DNA from 2 places in the Leptolyngbya sp. FACHB-711 genome. Region 2 is predicted to be linked to the other one. Evidence: riboswitches for the same ligand, from Rfam matches in the RefSeq annotation. Region 2 holds a riboswitch; the other holds the start of a gene.
What was found. Region 2 has a riboswitch for cyclic di-AMP ahead of ntrB (nitrate ABC transporter permease). Riboswitches for the same ligand answer to the same signal wherever they lie in the genome.

Region 1: linked by a shared signal. The riboswitch ahead of H6F80_RS14375 (ArsB/NhaD family transporter) and the one ahead of ntrB (nitrate ABC transporter permease) in region 2 are both predicted to bind cyclic di-AMP.

Annotation. Positions count from the first base shown of each region.
Region 1 covers NZ_JACJOR010000346.1:9,262-14,916, forward strand. Annotated here, with positions in the region: gene H6F80_RS14355 (hypothetical protein) at 159-656, shown strand; gene H6F80_RS14360 (hypothetical protein) at 816-1,229, opposite strand; gene H6F80_RS30415 (hypothetical protein) at 1,291-1,413, opposite strand; gene cobM (precorrin-4 C(11)-methyltransferase) at 1,450-2,307, opposite strand; gene lgt (prolipoprotein diacylglyceryl transferase) at 2,604-3,500, opposite strand; gene H6F80_RS29445 (hypothetical protein) at 3,502-3,705, shown strand; cyclic di-AMP (ydaO/yuaA leader) riboswitch at 3,796-3,983, shown strand; gene H6F80_RS14375 (ArsB/NhaD family transporter) at 4,099-5,436, shown strand; gene H6F80_RS14380 (LmeA family phospholipid-binding protein) at 5,544-5,655, opposite strand, start outside.
Region 2 covers NZ_JACJOR010000547.1:189-13,287, forward strand. Annotated here, with positions in the region: partial or broken gene H6F80_RS27255 (amylo-alpha-1,6-glucosidase) at 1-1,478, shown strand, start outside; gene mug (G/U mismatch-specific DNA glycosylase) at 1,412-2,020, opposite strand; gene H6F80_RS27265 (hypothetical protein) at 2,417-2,671, shown strand; gene H6F80_RS27270 (DedA family protein) at 2,742-3,317, opposite strand; gene H6F80_RS27275 (NUDIX domain-containing protein) at 3,886-4,332, shown strand; gene H6F80_RS27280 (aldo/keto reductase) at 4,456-5,415, shown strand; gene H6F80_RS27285 (universal stress protein) at 5,559-6,329, opposite strand; gene H6F80_RS27290 (ABC transporter ATP-binding protein) at 6,558-7,397, opposite strand; gene H6F80_RS27295 (ABC transporter substrate-binding protein) at 7,443-8,912, opposite strand; gene ntrB (nitrate ABC transporter permease) at 9,173-10,027, opposite strand; cyclic di-AMP (ydaO/yuaA leader) riboswitch at 10,151-10,289, opposite strand; gene H6F80_RS27305 (Hsp20/alpha crystallin family protein) at 10,811-11,329, opposite strand; gene argF (ornithine carbamoyltransferase) at 11,872-12,798, shown strand.

The sequences.
Region 1 (5,655 bases), on a different contig from region 2:
GCGATCGCTCGATGCGTCAATCTGGAGTAGGAACAGAACGGCTTTGCTGTTACCCTCGCGTCACTCCTGCGACAGTGGCGAAACAATGCGCTTCATTCAAGAATAGGTACAAAGCATTGGCTTAACGTTCTGTCTGCAATCCTCCAATCCCAAAAACAATGGTGAGATCCTCTCAAGAACTGGCTGAAGAAGAAGTTCGTAAGCGAACGCATCCAATCGCCTACGCGCTTAACCGTGTTGTTGTTTCCCTGTCTAATGCTGTTCTAGGCGGAACGCTGCTAAGTCTTTTAATTCAGGCATTTAGCCTTAATGTCGAGTTTGGTGTTCGCAGTCTGGCAACCGCTGCCCTGCCGCCCATTCTTATTGCCTATCTCGCATTTTTTACCAGAGCGTTTCGATCGCCTCAACCTGCTTCCGACTTTAAGTATTATTTTCTGTTTGCCGGATGGGTTGTTCTGCTTCTCACTTTTGTCAATTTTGTGGGTCCAGACAGTCGCTACGGCATGCTGTTTGGGATGTTTTGTTTATCCACAACACTGAGCCTGTGGGTGCTGCTGGCGCGTAACCTTCCGTTTCGATCGCTTCTATCCTGCGCTTACGGCATTTTGTCAGGATTTTTGTTCTATATTCTGCTGTTTGGCATTCGTTCTTATTAGAACCTAACTCGTCTTGAATTCCAGCAAGTTCCAATTAATTTGAGTGGATTGATTTGAGTTTCAAGAGTCTCAAAGCCCCCCGAAGTGGAGGTTAGAAAGGGAAATTGCAGGGGCGATGTCGGAGACTTGCCACTCCTCAAGCCCCCTTTTACTTCCCTTCTACTGGGAAGCAAACTGCTGTGTGAAATCAGCGTGCATCAGGGCAATATTCGGATCGCGCTGAATCGCGTGTAGATAGCGTTTGTTAAGGCTGGTTCCTTCCGCATCGGGCTGCATAAGCTGTTGGGCTTGCTGCAAGAGTTGATCGATCGTTTCAGGGGCAATCGGTTCTTTCGCATGAATCACGTCGTCCATTTGGACAATAAACTGCGAAATGGGACGCAGCCAGCTAAACCAATCGTGGCTGGTGACTAAGCGAAAATATTCGCCTGTGGTTTGAATTCTGCCGTAAAACTGCTCGTAGATTCCTTTTTCCGAGTCCAGCAATGCTTTGTGAAGTGCCAGCAGCTTTTTCCTAACCGTACGGAGCTGCTGCATTTTTGCATTTGCATCTGAAGATGAGTCTGAAGGCATTGTGCCTGCTCCTAAGCAAACGATCGTGTCCGCTCAGCCTGGAACCATCCCTGGAAAGTGTTCAACGTCCTGCGTTGCCTCCTAAATCCTCCAGTGCGAGGGGGGCAGTTCGGGACATCGCCGTGACTTTCCCAGTCGTGACTTCCCAAAGTTCTCTGGGCTGTTCTTGTTCTATTCGTTCCATTGTACCGGGACAAAACTGCACGGGATAGTTAACCCATTAGCGGGGACGAAACAAATGAGTATGCTCTGGGTTGTAGAGGCGCGATCGATAGGAATTCTGCTCGTTTGGGTCTGGGGCATCGTGAAGCAGCTTCCCCTCTGGGGTAATCGATCGCAGTGCCGGACTGATGACGTACATCGTGGTACGAATCAGGTCTTTTTGCTCGGTTAGGTCTGCCATTTCTGCCAGGGGGGCAATCCAGATCTGCTCGTCTGACCAGCCCAGGCGAAAGCAAACCGCAACGGGTGTATCGGGCGGATAGTGCTGCATCAGTTTTTCCTGCGCCTCGCGCACATGGCGGGCACTGAGGTAAAGGCACAAGCTCGCCTGATGCGCGGCAAGCGAGGAGAGTTCTTCGGCGGCGGGAACCTGGGTGCGTCCGCTAATTCGCGTCAGGATGATGGTCTGCACCAGCCCGGGCACGGTGAGTTCGACCTTGAGTTTGGCGGCGGCAAGCTGAAACGCACTGATTCCTGGAATCACCTCAAACGGAATCTCGGCAGCGACAAGTGCCTGCATCTGCTCATGCACCGCTCCGTACAAGCTCGGATCACCCGAGTGTAAGCGCACAACGGATTTACCCGATCGCACCCGATCCACCATAACGGGCAAAATCTCTTCCAGAGTTTTGTTTGCTGTCCGAATCACTTCCGCGTCAGAATGCACCATTTGCAGCATCGCAGTCGGCACAAGCGAATCGGCAAACAGAATGACCTCTGCCTGACGCAGCAGCCGATATGCCTTCAGGGTCAAAAGCTCTGGGTCGCCGGGTCCCGCCCCCACAATGTACACTGCCGGGGCAATAGTAGACTGATCTTCAGCGGGTATTGATCGATGTTCAAATTCAGTCGTCATGGTTGATTCGGCTCTATGAAATCACACAAAAGTTAAATTTGTCGCACAGCACTGCGTCGTTCCTGTAAAAACTTTGAGAAAGCAAGAACTTCTGTAAAAACTAGATAAATCTCATCCGTAAATTCCCCCATTTGACCGTTCATCGGTAAAAGTAGGGTATAGATGCACCCTGATTCAAGCCCTGGAAATTGCTCTAGGGCTTTTCTGTTTTACGAAAGTGCTTTGGTAGATCCTCAGGCAGGTGCTGTGGATAAGCGGTTTGGGTGAGGTTTACTACGAAAGAAATCAAAATCAATTTATACCTGGCTTTTGTCCGAATCCTGAGCGTTTGCTCGCGCTGCTTCGTTTACTTCTGCGATCGACACGACATCCGGCAAAGATCGGTTGAGCGGATAGAGCCATAGTAAGCCGATCGCCCCGATCGCAATTCCAACTAGACTCACAACCTGAGCGATTCGCAGTGGACCGAGCATCAGGCTATCCATCCGCAGTCCTTCAATCCAGAAACGTCCCAGGCTGTAGCATACCAGATAGGTGAGAAAGAGGGTTCCCAGCTTCAGCGAAGACTTACCGCGCAGCCCCCGGAAAAACAGCACCATCAAAATTGCGAACACCCCCAAATTCCACAGCGATTCGTAGAGAAATGTGGGATGGAAATACTCAAACTGCGTATAGCCGGGAGGACGCTGCGCCGGAGGAATAAACAATTTCCAGGGCACATTCGTGGGTCTGCCAAATGCCTCAGAGTTAAAGAAATTGCCCCATCGCCCGATCGCCTGTCCCAAAATCAGAGACGGAGCCACCAGATCGGCAAGCTGCCAGAAGGGAACTTTGTTCAGTTTCGCAAAAATTAGCGTGGCGATCATGCCACCCAAAATCGCGCCGTGAATCGCAATGCCCCCATGCCAGATTGCAATCAGCTCTGAGGGATTGCTGGCGTATTTGTCCCATTCAAACGCCACATAGTAGATCCGTGCCGCCGGAATCGCTGCCACCACCAGCCAAATCGCCAGATCGCTCATTAAATCTGGATTGACACCGCGTTTTTTTGCCAAATAGGTCGATAACGTCACCCCGATCAGCACGGCTGAGGCAATCAGCAATCCATACCAGCGGATCGGCAGGGGTCCGATCATGGGTCCGGGAGACGTAAACACAGCGAGCCACAAATTTAATTGCCAGTTCAATTGCATAGTGCCTCAAGCGAAAAAAGCAATTCCCTTGATTGTATCGACTTCAGGAAAGGGGATTTGGGCAGGCATCAAGTCTGCAAATCGCAAAACGGTACGATCGCTGCCAAATCTGCATTCAAACCAAGAATGGTATGATGCCCGGAAAACCAGTGCTACGATTGAGCCAATCCTGGTGATTTCGTATCAAATCCGCTTGAATTGCTGAATTCAGTAAGGAATAAAGGAGCTTTTTCCCGACCCGAAGGCGAAACCTCCGATCGGCAATTTATCGGATTTCCCTAATTTCAAATCGCTGGAATCAAGTCAGCCTAATTCGACCGCCTTCATTCGATCGGCGCAATCGAAACGGAGGAATCAATTTTTGGGACGTATTTGCGGTCAGGATAATGCCTGGGTTTTAGCTTAGCGTTGAGTCTCGATTGCAAAAGGGCATTTCCCAGCCTTAGCCCGTCAACTAACTCCGTCGGCAAAGGGAGAAGACTGAGCAGAGACAGCATTTTTGTGACATTTCCGGGATGAATTTCTGGAATGAGTGATTGCAAAGATCTGGCTCCTCAGCTTCCCAAGTCTGTATCGTCTTATCGGAGAAGCGGGGAAGATGGAAAACTGGCAGGCATGGGTCGCAGGAGCAGCGTTTCTGGGCGTGATCCTGTTTGTAATGACCGAATGGATTCACCTTACAGTTGCAGCTTTTTTGGGCGCGCTGTTGCTGGTGTTTACCAACGTTATGACGCTGACTGAGGCGATCGACTACGTGGGCGGCAGCTATCCGACGCTGGCACTGTTTTTTGGCGTAATGGTGCTGGTGCGTGCCTTTGAACCCACCAAGATTTTCGACTACCTGGCGACCCAGATAGTCATCCTGGCAAAGGGGCAGGGAAAGCGGCTGCTGATTGGCATTATTGCGATTACCACGCCGATTTGTGCCGTGCTGCCGAATGCAACCACCGTTATGCTTCTGGCTCCGCTGATTCCGCCGATGGCACAGGAAGTAGGCGTTGACTTTGTGCCGCTGCTGATTTTGATGGTGTTTGTGGCAAATAGTGCCGGGCTGCTGACGCTGGTGGGCGATCCGGCAACGTTTATTGTAGGGGATGCAGTCAATATCAGCTTTCTGGATTACCTTACACAGCTCAGTCTGGGCGGCGCGGCGGCGATCGTCACCCTGCTGATCATGACCCCGTTCCTGTTTTCCCCTATCTGGCATAAGCAGCTAACCGACCTGGAACACTTGCCCCACCCCAAAATCAATCATCCCCGTGTTTTGGCGCTCGGCGGAATCATTGTGGTTGCGGTACTCGTGTTTTTTGTGGCAGGCGAATTGCTGCCAATTCCCGTTTCTCCGGCTGCGTCTGCTCTGCTCGGTGCTGCCCTGGCTCTCCTGCTGGCACACCAAAGCAAAATCGACACCGTTCACAATATTCTGCGCGATGTTGACTGGAGTACGCTGCTGTTTTTTATGAGCATCTTTGTCCTGATTGGCGGACTCGAAAAAACAGGCATTATTGGAAATTTATCAGGACTTCTTGCCGTCATCCTCGGTCAAAATATCTTGCTGGGTTCCCTGGCATTGCTCCTGTTTGTGGGTCTTATTTCCAGCGTCGTGCCCAATATTCCCCTGGTCGTGGCAATGGTTCCTCTGCTGAAGCAGTATGTCGTTAACGTGGGGCTGGTGAGCGCAGAAGTGCTAACTCCCGACTTTAACGGGCAGTTTCCCACTGAAGTCCTGCCCCTGTTTTACGCAATGATGTACGGTGCAACGCTGGGCGGTAACGGAACGCTCGTTGGTGCATCGTCTAACATTGTGGCGGCAGGAATTGCAGAACAGCACGGCAAGCGTATTCCGTTCCAAACTTTTCTGCGATACGGGATTCCGGTCATGCTGATGCAGTTGTTGACGGCGGCGATCTATATGGTGGGGAGGTTTTTTCTTTAGTTAGTGAACCGGAGTTGATAAGCGGGAGTTGGTAAGCGGGGGAGCCGAGGGGATGAGGAAATGAGGGGTGAGCTGGCAGGTTTACTGCACCCGATCGCGATAACTTCTTACGCTGGTACTACATTAACCCTCCCCCGGCACACCAGCCTTTCCGCTTCCAAAAGGAGTTCCTGAATCTCGACTTCCTGACCGAGATCAATCGCAAACCGATGGAGATGG
Region 2 (13,099 bases):
CTGACGGAATGTGGTACTGGGGCTATCGCTATCCAGAAGAAACGAAACGAGGACTTGCCGATCAGGAAGATCTCTACAGTCCTGGAGTGCTGACGGTTCCGCTTCAATCTGGAGCATCCGTGACGATCGAGGCAAGAGTGCGAGACTTCGATCGCTATCAGGGACGAGCAACGCTAGATGAAACCACGTTTGATCAAACCATTGCCGCCGAGAAGGAGCGATTAAAGACCGTATTTGCACTATCCAAGAATCGATTGCACAATCAATCGCAGCATCAATCGCACAATCAAAAGCGAACCGTGCCGCCACAGCTCCTTCAGGCGAGCGATCGCTTCATCGTATATCAAGCAGTCAAAAATCGTCCTACCCTGATCGCGGGCTACCCCTGGTTTAACGAATGGGGGCGCGATACGCTGATTGCCCTGCCAGGAATTGCACTTACGACTCAACGCTATGAATTAGCAAAGGATTTGCTGCGGACTTGCAGCGACTACTGCGATCGAGGTTTGATTCCCAATCGGTTTGCTGACGAGGATGCACTGTCCTACACCAATATGGATGTGGGGCTGTGGTGGATTGAAGCCTTGGGGCAATATCTGGAAGCAACGCAGGATTGGGCATTTCTAATAGAGCAGTACCCTACGGTCGGCAAGATTTATAAGGGACTGACGGTAGGAACGCTGCACAACATTCGCATCGATGCCTCAGACAATCTGGTGACGTGGGATGCGCCCAATATTGCCCTGACCTGGATGGATGCTTTGGTTGCCGATCAGCCTGTGACGCCAAGACGGGGTAAGCCGATCGAAGTGAATGCTCTGTGGTATTCCGCGCTGTGCTGGGCATCAAAATGGGCAGAGCAGCTTCAGAAGTTCGATTCGGCGTCTGATCTGGATCAGGGAACGCTGGCAAACCAGGCACGCCGCTACAGCCAACAGGCAGAGCAAGTGAAAGCATCGCTGCAAAAGTTCTGGAATCCGGCGCAGAATTATCTATTTGATGGCATCTCGCCGGACGACTATCCCGATTCCAGTATCCGCCCGAATGCAGTGATCGCCCTTTCCCTCAGCCATTGCGCTTTTCATGCAGCGATCGGGCAAGCCGTGATGCAAACCGCCTGCGACCGGCTTTTGACCCCCTACGGCTTACGATCGCTCGACCCCGCAGACCCCCGCTATGAAGGCAAATACGAAGGTGGCATCTGGCAGCGCGATCGGGCATACCATCAGGGAACGGTCTGGAGCTGGCTCATTGGGGCGTTTGTGCGCGGCTGGCAGCGATTTTATCCGGGTCAAGCTGTTCCGTTTGATCCAGAACCGTTATGGCAACATTTTCAGCAGCAGGCAGGCTTGGGGTTTATTTCTGAAGTGTTTGACGGCGACCCGCCGCATTTGCCACGTGGGGCGATCGCTCAAGCCTGGTCGGTGGCGGAGTTGTTGAGGCATTGGGAGGAGATTGCCAGCCGCAGCGATCGATAAGCCTCGGCTAAGTCCTGAAGCTGATAGTGGGCGTTTAAGCCACTTGGATTCGGCAAAATCCAGACCATCGCCCCGTGCCAGTGTTCAGGCTGCTGCCCCATTTTTGCCTTGGGCTGCTGAAAGGCTAAGCGATAGGCACTCACACCCAACACCGCTAGACAGCGCGGACGGTAGGTGTGCAGCTTTTCGGCTAGAGCCTGCTGCGCTGCGACAAATTCTGCGGCTGCGACTTCATCTGCCCGTGCCGTTGCACGATCGACCAAGTTGGTAATGCCGTAGCCCAGTTTCAGCAAATCCCGATCTTCATCTGGGGAAAAGAGGCGATCGGTAAAACCTGCCTGATGCAGCGTTTTCCAGAAGCGATTGCCAGGACGCGCAAAGTGATGCCCCACCACAGCACTGTAAAGGCTGGGATTGATGCCGCAAAACAGAACGCTCAAATGATGGTCAATAATATCGGATACGGTGGAATTGTAGGCAGCCTGGATATCGGCTTTGGTGGGCTTAACTTTGGTGGGCTTAATTGGGCGCTGCATTGTCATGCTGTAATTGCCATGCGGTAGATGATGAAGATTTCGCTGCAAGATTAAACTGCGGATTACGATCGATTGATGCTAATTGCTACGCTGCTCAGGAGCGCATTCTGTAGGATCGGTTGACTCTGTAGGATCGTTTGATACAGCGTAACGCATTAACCCTGAGCCTCCCAATCGATGAGCTACGCGTACTCCCTAATACACCTTATGGAGAAGACAAATTAATGAATTTGCGCTCCCCAGGAGCAGGACACGATTTAACCAGAAACAAGGGAAATGTTATTCATCAATTCGTAAACACTAATTTATAAACACGAGTGGGAAATGACGAATGACAAACTAAAAACTTGCTCGATCGTAGTGTAAAAATCAGTGCAGCGACAGTTTCACAGAACTCTCATTATGGCGCATCCCAATCAGCCGATTCCGCCCGAACCCTTACCGCCGGAAGAAAAGGTTTTGCAACTCAAAGGTCGAATTAGTGCAGAAGAGTCGATCGCGCAAGCCAAAAAAATGGTTCTGCGTTTGCTAATTGGCGGGTTGGTGCTGGGAGTTATTACATCGATCGCAATTATCAAACTAATTGATCTGCTGGATAAAACCTTTGATACTGATCTGGCTCCGTCTCGTTCACCGAGTTATCACCAAAATCGTTAGCCTGCAATCACTTCATAATCAATTTGAAATCACAAATCTTGTCCGTTGCTTAACGATCGTGAAGTGGGAACTACAGGGTCGCTTTCCGTCGCAGGAAAAAGCGAACGCCCAAAATGCAGAGTGCAATGGCTCCCACACTCATCAAAAAGAGGGTAGTGGTTGAGCTGAAGTAAGTGTTGATTAGCTCGTATCGGTCGCCCAGCACATACCCGGTGTAGGTCAACAGCGATAGCCAGCTTACCGCGCCGCAGCTCGTATACAGCAGAAACTTTAGCGTAGACATTCCGCTAATCCCAGCAGGGACTGCCATGATATTGCGAAGTCCGGGCAGCAGCAGGGAAATGAGCAACGCCTGCCCCCCGTAGCGACGGAACCAGCGATTTGCTTTTTGCAGCTTTGCCGGAGAAACCGTGAGCCATTTCGGCTGTCGATCGATCAGCTTTCGCCAGCCTTGCTTTCCCAAAATGCGACCGCCAATGTACCAGGGGAAAATGCTTAGCAAAAAGCCCACGACCCCGGACAAGACAACATAAACAAAATGCAGTTTTCCCTGCGCTGCCATAAAGCCTGCAAGCGGCATAAACACTTCAGGTGGAACGGGGGAAACCACCATTAAAATCACAATTCCGAAATAGCCAGTTTGCATAGCTGATGTTTAAGTTTTCCTGTCCTTGACGTAATCGGGGGCTGAGAGTTTCAAGCTGAGTTTTAGTATTATTTGATGCAATTTCAATCGCTTCGCAGTTCCCCAAAGCGTAATCGCATAATTCTGAACACGGATACTAAGATGAGCTAAAAGCTGTTCGCTCAAAACCGCTCTCCGTTCAGGCGATCGCCCGTTGATACTGCGTTGCAGCTTTAAGTTTAAGCTGTATTGCTGCATACCGATTCGACGATCGGTCACTTTGGGTAGCGTAACAAGCAGAACCTCGAGCAGCGACTACCCGACGACTAGTGTTTTTTCTAGAATTTGCCGTTTCTCAGGACAGACTGAGGCAAGATCCAAACCAGCCTTCGGATAGGGTTCGTTATTATAAAAGAAGAGTGGAGCAAATCAAAAAATTGGAGGGGTTTCAGTGAGTTAATCAAATCACGCACTGAATGAATTGTGAATGAAGCGATTCGCATTTTCAATCAAGTTTTCAAACCATTGGTATCTTTGCTTCTTCACCCAAAACTATCTTTTGACCCTTCACCCTCTCATTAATTAGTTTGTGCAAACCACCCCTTCAAAACTGCTAAAAAAAGCCGTCCGTAAGCGGCGTAGAGGTACTGCGCTCGTTGATACGCCTCAGGGTGTGCTGCTCGTGGCGGGCAAGAGCGGACGATTTTTATTACCTGGAGGAGCTGCCGAAAAAGGAGAATCGCGCAAGGCGGCAACGATTCGGGAACTGCAAGAAGAAACAACCCTCAAAACAATTTCAATGCAGTATCTCTTTAGCTACACCGGACACATTCGCTGGCGTAAGTCGGGCTGGGTGCGCGATGAGCACAAAGTATTTCTCGTTGAAGCGCAGGGAACGCCGCAGCCAACCCACGAGATTCGCGAACTGCGGTTTTATCAGCTTGGCGACCAAGTGCGAATGTCAGAAGCAACCCGCGCCATTATCGATCGCTACCTGATACTGAAGCAGTTAAAAGAGAAGTCGCCTGACTCCTAAGAGTGGCTCCTGATACTGATTTCTGCTGCTGACGGTTGATGCAGTTATCTCGATCGGCTTACGCCTGATCCTGAGTATCTGGGCTACACTATGAAGTAATTGTAAAGTTTTATAAAGCAAACAATGGATATCCTCTCGATCGGCTCTAGCGGTTTGACAATCAAGCCTCTGGGAATCGGCACCTGGCAATGGGGCGACAACCTGTTTTGGACTTATGGCAAAGATTACGATGCAAGTTCAGTCGAGCAGGCATTCAAGACCGCTCTAGAGTCAGGCGTTAATTTTTTTGATACCGCAGAAATCTACGGATTGGGCAAGTCAGAAACGCTGCTGGGACAGTTTATGCAGCAAACCAATCAGCCTGTCTACATTGCAACGAAGTACTTCCCGCTGCCCTGGCGGTTTGGAAAAAGTGCTGTTGCTGATGCGCTGACTGCAAGTTTGAAGCGGCTCCAGCGTGACACCGTAGAGCTGTATCAAGTTCACCAGCCCTTTGACTTTTTCATGGGACAGCCCACCTTGATGGAGGCACTGGCTGACGAAGTAAAACGCGGCAGAATTAAGGCGATCGGCGTGAGCAACTATTCGGCGGATCAGATGCGACAGGCGCACGAGCTACTGGCAAAGCGCGGTGTTCCTTTGGCGGTGAATCAAATGCAGTATTCGCTGCTGGCGCGTCAGATCGAGCACAATGGCGTTATGGCAGCAGCAAAAGAGCTGGGCATCATGATTCTGGCTTACAGCCCATTAGCGCAGGGTTTGCTTACCGGAAAATACACTCCTGAAAATTATCAAGACCCGACGGGCGCGCGCAAGCTAGACCCTCGCTTCAGCAGAGGTGGCGTGGAAAAATTGGCTCCGGTGATAATGTTGCTAAAGCAAATCGGCGAAAAATACGATCGCACTCCCGCCCAAGTTTCGCTGAACTGGCTGATTGCTCAGGGTAACGTTGTCCCAATTCCAGGTGCAAAGAATGGGAGCCAGGCCCAACAGAATGCAGGCGCACTGGGCTGGAGCCTCACGCAAGAAGAAATTGATCGCATCGATCAGGCAACTCGCCCGCACCAGCAGCGATTTCTTTAGGCTTCGTTCGTAGGTCGCGGCAAGGATTCTGTGTATGACCTTTACACGCTCAAAGCCCTCCAAAATTGGGAGATTTAGGGGGCTGCCCAGCCATGTTCAACTCAACCATTTATCCTTCGATTGAGCAACGCCCCGCTAATTTCCTACTGCTTTTCTAGCTCGTGCGGAATGCCCAGGATCGGGCAGGGAAACGCTGGGGTGAGCAACTGCTGGATCAGGGAATGTTCTCCGGTCGTACAGCCTACCATCAGCACATCTGCCTTTACAGCCTCCACTACCTGACGCAGCTCGATCGCCACTGCCCCAAAGCGCAAATGTGCCTCTAGAGAACCACGCCATTCATCAGCTAGACAGCGAGCCTGCCACAGGATGCGATCGGCAGTCTCAAGGGAATCGGTTAGCGATCGGGCTGACTGGGTTTGAATCGTTCTGGGTTGATAGACGGCTGCTGCCTGCGATTGGGGTTTGGATTGAACTGCCGTTGCAGTTTGCTTCTGAATCGAGGGGAGACCGCCAACCTGCGCTTTTTGAAGAGACTGCGATCGGAGTCCGTTCAGATCAGGAGCGGCAGCGCAAGTTAACTGGAGCGAGTTGCAGCTATCCAGCACATAGACGACGTGAACGGTAACAGATTTGTTGGTCGCGAGTTTCGTTTGATGAGCAATCCAGAAGGCAAAATCGAGAGCAGTTTGGCTATTCGGAGAACCATTGTAGCTGATGACAATATTGGTCGTTTCGTCGATCGATTCCGAAGTTGCCTCAGTAGCGTCAATTGCTCCCTTGGCGGAACTGCTTGACATCTCAGCAAAAGAATTCTGCGTCGGCGCGACACCCGGATACAAAAGCATTTGCTCACTGAGGTTGTCTTGTCCAAGCGCGCTTTGCAGGCGCAGCAGCATCGGTTGAATTCTCATAGTCGGTGTTGGAGGAGCAAGTGAGGAAATGGAAGCTAAAAGCGGCAGACGGGTCAGCGTGAAATTTAAGCGATCGCTTTACAGTTTCCTAAGGGAAACAAGCTTTGGGATCAATGAAAAACAGACAGGAATCAACAGAAACATTAGAGGGATCAATTGCAGTGTAAAGCTTCCTATTTGCCCTACACAGTCCTCTTTAGGAATAGAACGGGCTTAATTTAACAAAGATTAAAGTTGGTCATCGTGTCCGAAATGACGATCGAGGAAGTTGAGCGCGTGGTTCCGCAGTTCGTAGTATTCAGGCAGTTCTCGCAGCTCCTTCGGCTGGCGCGGATGGGCAAAGGGAACTTCCAAAATTTCGCCAATTTGGGCAGCAGGTCCATTCGTCATTAAGATAATTCGATCGGACATATACAACGCCTCATCCACATCGTGAGTAATCATCATGACCGCCTGACGGTGGTTTTCCCAGATATCCAGGACTTGCCGCTGGAGCTTGCCCCGTGTCAGCGCATCGAGCGCGCCAAAGGGTTCATCCATCAGCAGCACCTTGGGACGAATCGCTAAAGCGCGAGCAATCCCCACTCGCTGTTTCATGCCGCCCGAAAGCTCATCAGGATATTTTTCTGCCGCAGGGGTCAGATTCACCATTGCCAGATGTTCGTTGACAATTTCCCGCTTTTCTGCTGAAGAGAGGTTCCTCAACACTTCATCCACTGCCAGCCGAACGTTTTCTCGCACCGTGAGCCAGGGCAGCAGCGAGTATTGCTGAAATACCATCATGCGCTCCGCTCCGGGTTTACGCACTTCGCGCCCTTCGAGCCAAACAGAACCAGACGTTGCCTGTTCTAGACCTGCCACAATCTTCAGCAGGGTCGATTTGCCGCAGCCCGAATGCCCGATGACTGAGATGTATTCATCTGCGCCGATCGTCAGATTGATGCCATCCAGAATCACGGTCTGGCCACCTCCGGCGGCAGGATAAGCTTTGGTTACATTCTCAATCCTAAGAAACTCGGCTGGGTCACGCAGGCGATCGGTGGCGGGGAAGGTAAGCGGTTTGATCATGAGGTTCTCCGGGTGTGAGGGGGTGAGTAAGGGGTGAGGGGTCAGCTAGGATAAATAGAAGGGTTTGGGGCGATCGGCTCGAATTTCAAAGCTTTTCAAGTAGCCGACCGGGTCGCTGGGATCGAATCCTTTCTGGTCGATAAAGACAGTAGCGGGTTCTACTTTGTAGTCTTCGCTGGGGCAGTTAATGCCCATTTCGGCAGCGATGTCGCGGTAGAGGTCCGATCGCCAGGCTTTTTTCGTCAGCTCGTCTGCGTTTGCCGGAATTTCGGGAATCTGTCCCCAGCGGGCGGCTTGCGTCATCAGCCAGAGACTTTGCGATCGCCACAAGAAGGTGGAATGGGCGTTGGCGGGTTCGGCGAGGTCGGTTGGGAAGTCGTAAAAAATGGTGGTATCGGCGGCAGCGATCGTCCGGTCTTTGCTATCAAAACCGCCATAGTTATATTCGCCAATAATGCCTGGACCCGTAAACTTGGTTGCACATTCGGGCAGTGAAGGCAGATTGTCCGGCGTGATCAGGGGCGGGGTTTTGCAGGTTTTCGGTCTGGCTCCGGTGAACGATCGCCCGGTGATAATCTTTGCAACTTCGGCGCGATTCTCCGGCTTGCTGCAATACTGACAGGCTTCGATCATGGCTTTCACCAGCGATCGATACGTCTTGGGATTTTCATTAATAAAAGGCTCCATCACTGCTAGCAGGCGATCAGGATGTCCGCGCCAGACTTCCTTTCCTTGAGCAAAGGTGAAGCCAATTCCTTCATTCCCCCGAATTGCGCGAGTGTTCCAGGGTTCTGCCACCATGTATGCCTGCATTGCACCAATTCGCATATTCGTTACCATTTGGGGCGGCGGCACAATAATCACGCGAAATTCGCTCAACGGATCAACGCCTGCGGCAGCCGAGACATAGCGAATGAAATATTCATAAATCGCCGAACTGAGAACCACTGCCCAAATTCGCTGATCCGAGGGCAGACCTTCAAAATAGCGACGGAAATCCCGCCCGAATGCCTCCAAATCACCCTTGTACTCATGCCAGGGGCGAATCCCCGATTCCCACATGGCACGATTCATGGTCATTGCATTGCCATGGCGGTGGATGGTCATTGCGGCACACATCGGGGCATGGCGCGCACCTTCTGCGCCAATTCGGGCATTGGTCACGGCTCCTGAAACCACGGGTGACGCATCCAGCCGACCAAAAATTACGCCATCTCGTGAGGTTGCCCAGCTTGCTTCGCGGCTAAGCTTCACGTTCAAGCCATATTTGCGAAAGAAGCCTTTTTCCCAGGCAATCGCAAAGGGAGCGCAGTCATTGACAGGTACATAGCCAATCGTTAAATTCGGTTTTTCCAGCGTTTGGGGATCGATGATCGGTTCTACTTCAGCCGCCATTTGCGGCAGTCCTTGCGGCGCCCTATTCGCACTTACCGCACAGGAAGCCAGCGTCGTTGCAGCGACCGAAGCTCCGAATCCTTTTAAGAAGTCACGTCGATTGAGACGATCGTGGTTCATATTGGTTTGGGGAGTGGGGAGTGGATAAAGGATGGAAAGTCGGAGGGATGAGAGAATGGGGAGGTGAGGAGCGGGTTTTGCGGTTCGTTCTATAAATGGGGAGCGTCTTGCTGCTCAACCTGATTCAACAGACAGTAGAGAGACTGTGGAAATGATTGACGCAAAGCTGATGAAGTAGATTAGGAAGCTCTGACGCAAGGGCGATCGAGAGATTTTATCCCCTGCTCACTTACCCCTCACCCCCGGATTCCCCCACTTGATTAGGCTGCCGACTGCGATCGAAAACGACGACGAGTGACAAACTGCTGAATTTTGACCACGATAAAGTCCAGAATCAGCCCGGTTAGCCCAATTACAACCACCGCCAGGAAGACCGAGCTAAGGTTCAAGCGGCTCCACTCATCCCAGACAAAGAAGCCAATGCCTACACCTCCGGTCAGCATCTCGACTGCGACGATCACCAGCCATGCAATGCCCAGGCTAATGCGCAGCCCGGTGAAGATATAGGGCAGACTGGCAGGCAGAATAATTTTGATAACTCGTCTCCACTGAGGCATTTCCAGGACTCTCGCCACATCCAGATAATCTTTGGAGACGCTGGATACGCCAAGTGCAGTGTTAATAATCGTTGACCAGAGCGACGTAATGAAGATGACGAAAATCGCAGAAGGGTCTGCCAGGTTAAAAATTGCCAAGGCGATCGGCAGCCAGGCCAGAGGCGAAACGGGCTTCAGGATTTGAATAATCGGATTGAGTGCCAGCATTGCCTGACGCGACATCCCAATCAGAAATCCGGCGGGAATTGCAACCAGTGCGCCTAGGCTAAAGCCAATCAAAACGCGCCGCAAACTTGCCATCAACAGCCAACCAATTCCCAAATCGCCAGGACCACGACGATAAAACGGATGCAGCAAATAGTCCATGTTTGCCTGAAGTGCCTCTGGCGGGGTGGGCATCAGGTCGCTGTTAAACAGGGCAATTATCCACCACAGCAAAATCAGACCTGCAAATCCCAACGCAGGCAGCAGCACAGTTTCTTGCAGCACGACTGGCTGCACACGCCTCCAGGCTGCTTGTCCGGCAACGGCGATCGAACCCACAAATTGTACAACCATCCTGAACTCCTCAGGGTTGAAGGTGGACAGAACAACGGAACCACTGTCCAACAGTCAAGGATACTGACGAGCTTTAGCACGGTTGCCCAAAGACGGTTATCCAAAGACAAATTGCCAAAAGCTTCAGTCTCCCCTCAATGCCGACGGAGTTAGCTGACGGGCTAGGACTGAGAGGTGTCCTTCTTGCGATACGCCCCAATATTGGTTCCTCCGCTTCAGTCTTCTTTGGTTAGGGTGAGACTGAATTAAGCTGACTGTTCGAGATTAATTTGAAGTGCATCCATACTAACATCGCCCATTGCGTCCGTCAATCTCTCTACTGCTAAAGCAATCGAATTGCTTTCACCATTGTGTTTGCTTATTCAGCCGAAGGTAGGCGATCGATTTTGCGAATTTTTGATTACAAACGTTGCGTTTCTAAGTCGAACGCAGAAATAAACGCTGTAAATGATTTCAATAAAGTTGGTTGAAGAACGGTGAGTGCAGGTGAGTGCAGTAAATATGAATGTCAAGGCAGGTTTAGCAGGAGTAATATCAGCTTTAGCTTTAGGATTTGATGCAGAAATTATGATTTGATGCAGAAAATTGATGCATTGAAGATAGATAAAAATTGGTTTATTAAACCATTGGTGTACCAATACAAAAATGGTGTACCAATACAAAAATACAAAAAAGCAAGAGGCGATCGACCTCCTGCTTATTGCGCTATCTGTTTAACTCAAATCTAATTTGTCTAATTTGCGTGTCGCTTACTCCAGAGGCGGCTCAAAACCGCTTAAGCTCTTAGCTGTTGGCTTCGGTAGCCTGTGCCTCATTCGATCCGGTGACGGCTGCTGTCGCGGGTTCGGTCGTCGGCTCGATCGTAGGCTGAGCCAAGTCTGTCAGATTCAGCTTCACCACTTTGTTGCGAACTTCGACGACTTTGGGCAGCGTCAGGGTCAAGATGCCATCTTTGTATTCGGCTTGAACCTGATCGTTCTGCACAGTAACCGGAAGCGGCACAATGCGGCGGAATTTACCGTAGCGAAACTCGGACTTCATAATGCCGTTGGTTTCGCCCTGCTGCTCACTGCGATACTCACCGGAGAGAGCAACTGCTTCACGGCTCACTTCAACGTTGATATCTTTCACATCCATGCCGGGAAGTTGAGCTTTCAGCGTAAATGTTTCACCGCTATCATGTAGTTCGATCGCCGGAGCCCAGCTGTATTCGCTCGGTACTGCAATCTCATCAAACACTCGATCCATTTGACGGCGGAGCGTTTCCATTTCGCGCCAAGGATTCCAATATCTCACTAACATCGCTCTATCTTGTGTGGGGTAATTGAAACGTTTAATCCTCATGTTTTGATTATGTCTTGCACCTCAACCCGGAGACAGTGAGGAGAACTGTACAGGAATGGTGAAGTTTCCCGAAAAAAGACGATCGAGTGAATAAGTAAGCGCATTGTACGCAAACAATTTTTGAAGCTTAAGTCGAGTTGAGAGGTAACAAAGCGGTTTGCTAGCTTGAAGGTATGGCAAAGTACTTCAAATTTCAGTCGTTACTTAAGTAAGTTACTTGAGTAAACGGACAAAGCCTGAGCCTACCAACTGCTGTGCCAACACTTGTAATCCGATTTCTTTTGGAGATTTATTCAGGCGAGTAGGATAAGAACGGCTCCCTCTTTGCTGATGCTCGAATTCAGTCTGCTGAGTCAAGCCCCTAGGCGGTAGAAGGAAAAAGTTCTTGGTGACAGAACGAGAATTGCTCAGGAGTTGAATTGAACACTGCACGATCGCAGAAAATCTGGTAGGGTTTTAGTTTCCGGAATTCAAGAAACCCCTACTATCAAGCTTCAGAAATGAGCGTAGCGACATTATATGGGCGGGATCTGCTAAGCATGGCGGATTTAAGTGTGGCAGAACTGCGGGATTTGCTGGATCTGGCGATCGACTTGAAAGCAAAGAAGCTCAACCCGCGCTGCGAAAAGATTCTGGGTCTGCTGTTTACCAAAGCTTCGACACGCACCAGAGTTAGCTTCTCGGCGGCAATGTATCAAATCGGCGGGCAAGTACTGGATCTCAACGTCAACGTCACCCAGGTGAGCCGGGGAGAACCCGTGGAAGATACAGCGCGAGTGCTCGATCGCTATCTGGATGTGCTGGCGATTCGCACCTACGAGCAGCAGGAGCTTGAAACCTTTGCCCGCTATGCCAAAATTCCCGTGATTAATGCTCTCACCGATCTGGAGCATCCCTGTCAGGTGTTAGCCGACTTGCAGACCATCAAAGAAGAATTTGGACAGCTCGACGGTTTAACGCTTGCCTATGTCGGCGATGGCAACAACATGGCAAACTCCCTGATGTTGGGCTGTGCCTTAAGCGGTATGAACGTTCGGGTTGCTGCTCCTGCTGGCTTTGAACCAAACGCCGGAGTTCTGGAGCAGGCAAAAGCGATCGCAGGCGATCGAACCGAAGTGACCCTCACTCAGGACGCGCAAGCCGCCGTTCAGGGCGCACAAATTGTTTACACCGATGTTTGGGCGAGTATGGGACAGGAAGATCTGGCAGACAGCCGCATTCCCGTTTTTATGCCCTACCAGGTGAATGAAGACCTGATGAATAAAGCCGACTCAAAGGCGATCGTGCTGCACTGTCTTCCGGCACATCGCGGCGAGGAGATTACAAACGGCGTGATCGAAGGCAACCAATCGCGGGTCTGGGACGAGGCAGAAAATCGGCTGCATGCTCAAAAGGCATTGCTGGTAAGTGTGTTGGGCGTGGAGTGAACAAAGTGGATTGAAAGAGAGGGAATTGAATAAAAAAAGAGGGAAGAGATAGTGTCCCTTCCCCCGATCGGTTTGAATTTTGATTAGATGGGTTGCCGTCCTTCAGTTTCTTCCGCAGCATTTGAGTTTGTTTGCGGAGCTGTCGCTGTCGGGCACTGCCGCCTTTTCCTTTATCGTTTCTGCCCTGCTTGCGGGGAGATTCCCATCGCTTCAACCGTTGAGCCATGATCCGAACCCTCCTCGAATTTAATCTTGCTTGAGTAATTCAGCTTTACTAATTCACTTCTTTACTAATTTAATT